DNA from 4 places in the Solwaraspora sp. WMMD791 genome. Region 4 is predicted to be linked to each of the others. Evidence: riboswitches for the same ligand, from Rfam matches in the RefSeq annotation. Region 4 holds a riboswitch; each other region holds the start of a gene.

Region 1 (2,195 bases), 1.5 Mb from region 4:
CGGTCGGCGTTGGCGATGTAGTAGTTGGCCAGGTTGTCGCCGTAGGTCTTGTCCCCGCCGCTGGCCACCCCGCCGAAGCCGTTGGGTTGGGCCGCGAAGTCGCACGCCCGGCCCTTCGGGTGCTCACCCGAGCCGCCGTTGCGGAAGCAGGAGACATAGCGGGTGAAGCCGGCCGCCTTGGCCTGGTTGAGCGCGTGCAACGTACGCGGGGTGATGCAGCCGGAGGTGGTCGGGTCGTCGACGTTGCAGGACTCGCTCGGCCAGGAGCCGTTCGCGTTGCGGGGTGCCGGCGTCGCCGACGCGCTGGCCGACCCGGATCCGGACGAACTCGATCCCGACGAACCTGAGCCGGACGAACCTGAGCCGGAACTGTTCGCCGCCTCGCGCTCGGCCTGCTCACGGGCCTGCTCCTCGGCGGCGACGGCCACCGCCAGGGCCCGTTCGGCCTGCTTCTTGCGCTGGTCCATGATGGTCAGCTGCTTGCGCTGCTCGCGGATCTCGTTCTCGATGGCCGCCTTCGACCGGGTCACCTGGTCGCGGGTCTGGTACAGCTCGCGCAGCTGCTTCTCCTCGTTGGCGGTCACCGCGCTCAACGCGGCGGCGCGGTCGATGAATCCTTCCGGCGAGGTGCTGTTCAGCAGCGCCGAGACCGGACCGAGCCGGCCGTTGCGGTAGGCGCGGTCGACGAGGTGGCCGACGTTGGTGTTGCGGACCTCGAGTTCGGTCTCGACCTCGGCCAGCCGCGCGGTGAGTTGTTTCTGCCGCTTGCCGGAGTTGTCGAGCGCGGCCTTGGCGTCGATCCAGCCGCGCGAGGCCGCCTCGAGCTCCTTGCGCAGGCTCGGGGTGCCGCCTTCGTCGTCGGCGTCGGCGGGAGCGTAGGCGGGTAGCGCGGCGCCGGCCGGCGCCGGTGCACCAACCGGCGCTCCGGTGACGGCGATCAGGATCGCGGCCAGCGGCACCAGGCGGGCAAAGCGGTTCTTCCGCCCCGGCGTCGCGCGCCGGGGCCGTTCGGGGAGCGGGTACGTCACCGTGCAGGTTCCTTCCGTCAGCCGCCGACCGGGTTAGCTGACGGGTTCGGGACGGAAGATCCCTACCGCTGACGCGGATGCACCCCAGGAACATGGTTCCCCGGCTCGCCGTATGGCGATTAGGCGACGGCCTTCGCGGGCGCCGGAGGGGCGCCGCCCGGACGAAGACCGAGGCTGAGGCTACCGGTCCGGTCGCCATCTGTCGCGAGATCGATGACCATATTATGTCTAGATAAATCGGAAATAAAGGTACATCATCGTTGTTTGTGTCGCGGGAAGGTCACGAAACTTAAGCATCCGCTAATCACCAGTCCGCCGGTCCGCAGGGGTCCGCAGGTGACAGTGGCTCGACCTGCAGCGTTGCGTGGTCGATCCCGAACTCTTCGTGCAGTGCCTGCCGGGCGTCGCGCAGCACTCCGCCGACCTCGGCACCGGCCACGGTGGCCAGATGCGCCGAAGCCACCTCCATCCCCGGGGTGAGAGTCCAGACGTGCAGGTCGTGCACGTCGCACACGCCCGGTACGGCGGCCAGCCGGGCCCGCACCCGGGGCACGTCGACGTGTTCCGGTGCGGCCTGGACCAGCACCCGCAGCGCGGAGCGGGCCAGCCGCCAGGTCCGGGGCAGGATCAACGCTCCGACGGCGACGGCCACCACTGGGTCGGCGTACCACCAGCCGGTGGTGGCGATCACGAGGGCCGCCACGATCACCCCGACCGAGCCGAGTAGATCGCCGAGCACCTCCAGATAGGCGCCCCGGACGTTGAGACTCTCTTTGGCGCCGGAGCGCAGCAGCCCGAACGCGACCAGGTTGGCGACCAGTCCCGCCACCGCCACCACCAGCATCGGGCCGGCGGGCACCGGTTCCGGGTCGGCGAACCGGTGGACCGCCTCGACCATGACGTAGCCGGCGACCCCGGCGAGCAGCACCGCGTTCGCCAGGGCGGCGAGCACCTCGAGTCGGTAGAGGCCGAAGGTGCGCTGCGGATCGTCGGACGCGCGGCGGGCGGCGGCGATCGCGGCCAGCGCCATGCCGATGCCGAGGACGTCGGTGAACATGTGTCCGGCGTCGGAGAGCAGTGCCAGGGAGCCGGTGAGCAGCGCGGCCACCGCCTCGACGACCATGAAGACCGCCAGCAGGACGAACGCGACCCACAACCGCCCGTAGT
Region 2 (2,195 bases), 2.4 Mb from region 4:
CGTGCTGACCGGGCTGGAGCGCCAGCGCATCGAGGGCCTGCTGAACCACCTCGACGACCGGTCCGCCGGCATCATGCGGGCCCGCTACGGGCTGGAGGACGGCCGGGAGCACTCGCTCACCGAGGTCGCCTCGCGGTTCTCGCTGTCCCGCGAACGCATCCGCCAGCTGGAGATCCAGGCCCTCGGCCGGCTGCGTGAGCTGGCCCGGGCCGAAGGGTTGCAGGCGGCGTGAGCCCGGACGGGCCTGATCACCCCGGCTGAGGCCACCTGCACCTCTGGCCGGTGCCAGTGCCCGTGACACCGACGACGGCCCCCGGCACGACGACGGCCCGGCATCCGGTTCCGGATGCCGGGCCGTCGTGTCGGTGCCGGTCGGTCAGCGCACCCGGCCGTACCCGTACGGTGCCATCATGTCCACGCTGGCCAGTTCGACGGTACGGCCGAACGTCGGTGCGTGGATGACCTTGCCGTCGCCGACGTACAGGCCGACGTGGGCGAGGTTGTTGTAGAACACCAGGTCGCCCGGGGCCAGGTCACCGCGGTTGATCTTCGCGACCCGGTCCCACTGCATGGCGGCGTTGTGCGGCAGGCTCTTGCCGGCGGCCCGCCAGGCCGCCAGGGTCAGGCCGGAGCAGTCGTAGCCGTTCGGCCCGCTGGACGCCCACACGTACGGCTTGCCGATGGCGCCGTACGCGAACTCGACCGCGACGCCGGCGGCACCGGCGACCGACGGGATCTCGCCGGAGTACGACGAGCCGGACTCGGTTGCCGCACCGTAGGCCTCCTCCCGCTTGTCCATCAGCTTGTCGATGTCGGCTTCGATGGACTTCTTACGGTCGGCGAGCTCTTTGACCTGGGCTTCCTGCTTGGCGAGCGCTGCCTGCAGCTTCTCCTGCTCGGCCAGGTACGTCACCTGGGTACTGGTGAAGTTGCTGAGCCGCTGCTGACGGTCCCGCGCGAGGTGGTCGAGGGTGCCCAGCCGGTCCAGGAAGCCGTCCGACGAGCCGCTGTCGAGCAGTGCGCTGGCGGTGCTCAGCCCGCCCGACTTGTAGGCGGTCACCGCGATCTGTCCGACCTCGATCTCCGCCCGGGCCAGCTCGTCCTGCAGCGGGCCGAGCTTGGTGTCGAGCTCCTCGACCGCCGCCCGGGTGGCCTTGGACTCCTCGGTGAGCCGGTTGTACGACTCGACGACCTTGGCCAGTTCCTCGGATTCCTTGTTGATCTGCTGCGTGAGTTCGCTGACCGAGGGCTGGGCGGAGACGGCGACGGCCGGAACCACCAGCCCGGCGGTCACGCTGGCCAGCACGAGGGTACGCAGCAGAATCCGCGCTGTTGACAAGAACGCAGAACCCTTCTTCCCACGCCGCCTACCGGGTTAGCTGACGGATTCGGGCGGGAAGGTGTCGCCCTACCGCGTGCGGGCACGCGGATTCACCCCAGACTTGCTCGGTGGGTCCCCGGGTCACCACCACGCGATCACCGCACAACTACTTTCAGTGATTGCTGGATGGCGATTCGGCGGCACCGGGCCGGCGTCACCGGGGTCGGTGACTGGTTACCGGACCAGCGGATCTAACCTAGCCGCAACGGTTGCTCGCGGAAAGCCTCACTCGTCGTGATCCGTGGCATCGGCAATGGTGAAGTGGTGCCAGTAGTCACTGTACGTAGCGTGTGGTGGCGCTGTGTCATTCAATGGTGGGGCGAGTGGGTTCGCGCGGTGGTCACGCGGTGACCTGGCGCGAGGTTTCGATCGACTGGGTGAAATGCTCCATAAGTCGCTCTACGCTGTTGCTGGTGGGCATCCACTAGGGTAAATAAGAACAAAAGTGTCGTATCGGAGTCCAGGAAGCGTCCTGCCGTACGTCAATCAGCTAGGTGGCAGAATGCGTATCTTCCATCGAGTAGCTCGCCGTTTGCACAATGGACGCGCAAGGTCAGTGCCGTACCCGACCTTCGGAGGCAGCCGATGCGTGCCACCCGCCGGACCCCGCCACTACGCGGATCCCCGACCGTTCGCCGGGTCGCCCGGCCGGGCGACCGCAGCAGCACCACGACACCGTTGATCCCCAGGACATCCAGCAGCCGGCCCCCCGCCCGTGGCGCGGCGCCCGGCGCCAGCAGCCCGGTGACCCGACCCGCCGCCGCCGGGCCGACCTTCTACCGCCAGCCCGGCATCTGCGTCACCGCCGACTGGT
Region 3 (2,195 bases), 670 kb from region 4:
ATCCCGGAGCCGAGCTTGCGCATCGCGATCGGCTCGCCGGCCTGTGAGGCGTGCACGATCCAGCCGTCGCCGACGTACATCCCGACATGGGACAGGCTGTAGTAGAAGACGAGGTCGCCGGGGCGCAGCTCGTCACGACTGATGTTCCTGGTCACCTGCCGCTGGCGTGCCGCGTTGTGCGGCAGTGAGACGCCGCCCTGCCGCCAGGCGGCCAGGGTCAACCCGGAACAGTCGTAACCGCTCGGGCCGGCGGACCCCCAGATGTACGGCTTGCCGATCTGCGCGCAGGCGAAGGTGACCGCCTTTCCGGCGGCTCCCCCCGGGTAGGTCGCCGGGCAGGGCGCCGGGCGCAGCGAGCCCAGGCTGGTGGACGATCCGTACGCCTGCAGTCGCAGCTCCTGCAGCCGGTCGACCTCGGCGTCGATCTCCTTGGCCTTCGCGGACAGCTGCGCCTCGGTGCTGGTCAACTCGACGATCAGCTGGTCCAGCGGTGCCTTCTCCGCGGCGTACTGCTCCTTGAGGTCGACCACGGCCTGGACGTCACGGGCCTGCCGGCGGGCGAACTGGTCGAGCAGTTCCAGCTGGTCGGCGAGGTGGGTCGGCTTGCCGCTGGTCAGGATCGCGCTGAACGCCGACGGGCTGCCGCCCTTGTACGACCGGGCGGCGAACTCGCTGACCCGGTCCATCGCGAGGTCGATCTGGACCTGCAGCGGCTGGATCTTCTTCTGCAGAGCATCGGCCTGCTTCTTTTTCGCAGCAAGGTCCTGCCGTACGGCGTTGTGCCGTTCGATGGTGGGCTCCAGTTCGGCCCAGACCTCGTCGATCTGCGCTTCGATCTCGGCCACGGTCTGCTGCGCCTGGGCGGGTGCGGGTGCGCCGGTCAGCAGCATGCCGACGCCGGTGGTGACCGCGATTGCCGCGCGGAGGACGCGTCGATGGGTGTTCGGGACCGTCCGGAGGTGGTCCTGGTCGGACCATCCGGGTCGCCGAGGGGCTGTCGTAGCCACCGGACTCCTTCTCCCCAGACCGCCTACCGGGTTAGCTGACGGGTTCGGGCGGAAAGGAGACGCCCTACCACAGACGACGCTGTGGATTCACCCCGGTTCCGTGGGTCCCCGGCTCGCCGTGTCGCTGACGATTTGGCGGTGTCAGGCCGAGGTCAACCGGGCTGGTTGACGTCCTCCCGACTCGACGATCCCCAAGGGTAGAGAGAGCCGTTCTCGTCACGCAAGCGAGATGACTACTCATTTCTCAACGTACTCGATCGATTGCTATTCGTATATCACCCGCCGTCGTTCACGCGTTCGAAGAACGAGGTCCGGGCCGGCCCGAAAGTGCCGGTCCGGACGATCGATGATCGCCGACCGCCCCGCACTTTCGGACCGTACCGACCGACGTTGACCTGCACGTTCAGCCGACCCGCTTGAATCCGACCACCGGCATGTTGTCGATATTCTCCATTTGCACGGGTTGTCCCGGGCGCGGCGCATGCACCATCATGCCGCCACCGATGTATAGACCGACGTGACGCAGATCACTAAAGAAGAAGACAAGATCACCTGGACGTGCCTCCGACCGGCTGACCGACTGACCCTGGTTCCACTGCGCGCCGGTGAAGTGGGTGAGCCCGACACCCGCACTCGCCCACGCGTACTGCGTCAGACCTGAGCAGTCGAACGCGTTCGGGCCGGTGGCACCCCAGACGTACGGCTTGCCGATCTGTGCGCACGCCGTACCGACCGCGACCCCGGCCGCCCCGCCGACCGACTCGGCCGGGCATGGCCCGGACGCTCCGGAACCGCCCGAGTAGCCGGTGGTCCGGTACGCGGCCAGCCGCGCCTGCTCCAGCCTGTCGATCTCGGCGTCGATCGTCTTGCGCTTCTCGGCCAACTCCTCGTCCTGCGCCTTCTGCTGCGCGATCAACTCGTCGAGGGCCTGCCGCTCGGCAAGGTAGCGGTCCCGGGTCTCGACCACCGCTGCGATCTGCTGCTGACGCCGCTTCGAGATCCGGTCCAGTACCAGCAGTTGATCGGCGAGACTGGTCGGCGAACCGGTCTTCAGCAGCGCGTTGAGTTCGCTCGACGGACCGGTGCGGTAGTAGCTGTTGGCCACCTCACCGATCTCGTCAGCGGCGAGACTGGCCTGCAACGACAGTGGCGCGATCCGCTTGTCGAGTTCGGCGGCCTTTTTCTGGT
Region 4 (2,195 bases):
GCTCCAGCCTGTCGTCGGTGACCAGAACTGGCGGTACCAGATCACGTAGAGGATGCCGAGTTTGTCGGCGTTGCGGACCAGGAACGCGGTCAGGTTGTTGCCGTAGAGCCGGGCGTCGCCGGTGGCGTCGCCGCCGAATCCGCTGGACTGCATGGAGAAGTCGCAGGCCCGGCCCTTCGGGTGCTCGAACGGACCACCGGGTCGGAAGCAGGAGACGAAGCGGGTGAAGCCGGCCTTCTTGGCCTCGTTGAGCGCGTGCATGGTCCGAGGGGTGATGCAGCCGCTCGTGGTGGGGTCGTCCAGGCTGCACGACTCGGACGGCCAGGAACCGTTCGCGTTGCGGGGTGCCTGAGCGGCGACCGGCGAGGTGGCCGAGACGAACCCGTTGGTGGCGACCGCGCCGACCAGTTGCAGGGCCTTCTCCGCCTCCTTCTTCTGACGGGACATCACCTCGAGCTGCTGTTCCTCACGGGTCACCTCGGCCTCGATCGCCGCGACGGCCCGGGCGGCCTGTTCGCGGGCCTCGTTGAGCTCGCGGACCCGCTTGTTGTCGTGCATGGCGATCATGTCCAGGCCCTCGGCCCGGTCCAGCAGATCGTCCGGGCTGGCGCTGTTGAGCAGCACCATCACCGGGGTGATCCGGCCGAGACGGTACGAATTGGAGGCGACCTCGCCGATCTGCGGGGTGAGCGCCTCCAGTCGTTCCTCCACCTTCTCCAGTTCGAGGTTGAGCTGAAGTTGCCGCTTGCGTGACTCCTCGACGGCGGCCTTTGCTTCGACGAAGCCTCGGCTGGTCGACTCGATGACGTCGCTGAGCAGTGGCTGCGCACCTTCGTCCGAGGGGTCCTGGGCGGCGGCCGGGGTGGCGACGACCAGGCCGGCGAGCAAGGTGGTCACGGCGGCCAGTGCGGCGGTGAACGGAACCCGCCGGTATAGGGGTGCGGTCATCCTGTTCCTTTCCTTGGCCGCCGACCGAGTTAGCTGACGGGTTCGGGACGGAACGATCCCTACCGCGACGTCGCGGATTCACCCCGGTGGAAACGTGGTTCCCCGGCTCACCCCGAAGGACGATTAGGCGGCGGTCACCGCCGGCACCGGTGGGTGCCGCCTGGCGGAGACCGCCGGCAAGCTTACCGGATCGGTGACCGGCGACAACACCTCGACGACCGTCGTTGACCAGGGAGAATTCCGTTACTGGACAACGACTTTGGGTAATGTCCACTTTCTGCATCGGCGGGCCTACGGCATGTCGTGGCCGGCTGTGTCGATAGAGCTGCGGCCGAGGGGTACAACTGCCTAAAATACGACAGAAGTTGAAAATAGGAAATAACACCTCTGGATTGATTCCCTGATGGCAGACGACCTGTCCCTGGCGGCAGGCGACCCGTCCCTGGCCGACGTCGGCGGCAGCGCTGCCGGCGTGGCCGACGGTGACGACGGCGTCGCCGACGACAGCGTGGCCGTCATCGGCCTGGGTCGCTTCGGTGGCCAGGTGGCGCTGTCGCTGTGCCGGCTCGGTCACCAGGTGCTCGGCATCGACGGCGATCCCCGCCTGGTGCAGCGCTGGACCGACCGGCTGCCCCGAGCGGTCGAGGCGGATCCTACTGACGAACAGTCCCTGCGACACCTCGGCGTGGCCGACTATCCGTGCGCGGTCGTCGGCATCGGTGCCGACATCGAGGCCAGCATCCTGACCGTCGTGGCGTTGACCGAGATCGGCGTACCGGAGATCTGGGCGAAGGCCATCACCGCCAAGCACGGCCGGATCCTCGCCTCGGTCGGTGCCCACCACGTGATCTTCCCGGAGGCCACCATGGGCGACCGGGTCGCGCACCTGCTGGCCAGCCGGATGCTCGACTTCATCGAGTTCGACGACGGCTTCGCGATCGCGAAGGTGTGCGCGCCGGTGGAGAGCGCGGGCCAGACCCTGGCGCAGGCCCGGCTGCGGCAGCGGTACGGCATCACCGTCGTCGGCATCAAGGAACGTGACCAGCACCTGCGGTACGCCGTACCGGACTCGGTGATCCCGCCGGACGCGCTGCTGATCGTCGCCGGGTCGACCGCGGACGTGCAGCGGTTCGGCGGCTGACCCTGGGATCCTGGGCGTAACCGTCTCGTCACGCCTTCATTTCGTGAGCTGATCAGGCTCTGGACTTTCGCAAACTCGTGACTCAGGCTACAGTCCTCCCATGGGA

The links. Region 4 has a riboswitch for cyclic di-AMP ahead of O7623_RS17710 (hypothetical protein). Riboswitches for the same ligand answer to the same signal wherever they lie in the genome.
Region 1: another riboswitch for cyclic di-AMP. It lies ahead of O7623_RS11035 (hypothetical protein); the one in region 4 lies ahead of O7623_RS17710 (hypothetical protein).
Region 2: another riboswitch for cyclic di-AMP. It lies ahead of O7623_RS28580 (NlpC/P60 family protein); the one in region 4 lies ahead of O7623_RS17710 (hypothetical protein).
Region 3: another riboswitch for cyclic di-AMP. It lies ahead of O7623_RS20635 (C40 family peptidase); the one in region 4 lies ahead of O7623_RS17710 (hypothetical protein).

Annotation. Positions count from the first base shown of each region.
Region 1 is NZ_CP120737.1:2,509,868-2,512,062, reverse strand. Features, by position in the region: gene O7623_RS11035 (hypothetical protein) at 1-962, opposite strand, end outside; cyclic di-AMP (ydaO/yuaA leader) riboswitch at 1,035-1,164, opposite strand; gene O7623_RS11030 (cation diffusion facilitator family transporter) at 1,333-2,195, opposite strand, start outside.
Region 2 is NZ_CP120737.1:6,335,508-6,337,702, forward strand. Features, by position in the region: gene O7623_RS28575 (sigma-70 family RNA polymerase sigma factor) at 1-232, shown strand, start outside; gene O7623_RS28580 (NlpC/P60 family protein) at 377-1,339, opposite strand; cyclic di-AMP (ydaO/yuaA leader) riboswitch at 1,350-1,492, opposite strand; gene O7623_RS28585 (DUF6232 family protein) at 1,967-2,195, shown strand, end outside.
Region 3 is NZ_CP120737.1:4,648,872-4,651,066, reverse strand. Features, by position in the region: gene O7623_RS20635 (C40 family peptidase) at 1-1,007, opposite strand, end outside; cyclic di-AMP (ydaO/yuaA leader) riboswitch at 1,013-1,155, opposite strand; gene O7623_RS20630 (C40 family peptidase) at 1,411-2,195, opposite strand, start outside.
Region 4 is NZ_CP120737.1:3,979,445-3,981,639, reverse strand. Features, by position in the region: gene O7623_RS17710 (hypothetical protein) at 1-948, opposite strand, end outside; cyclic di-AMP (ydaO/yuaA leader) riboswitch at 951-1,088, opposite strand; gene O7623_RS17705 (TrkA family potassium uptake protein) at 1,352-2,089, shown strand.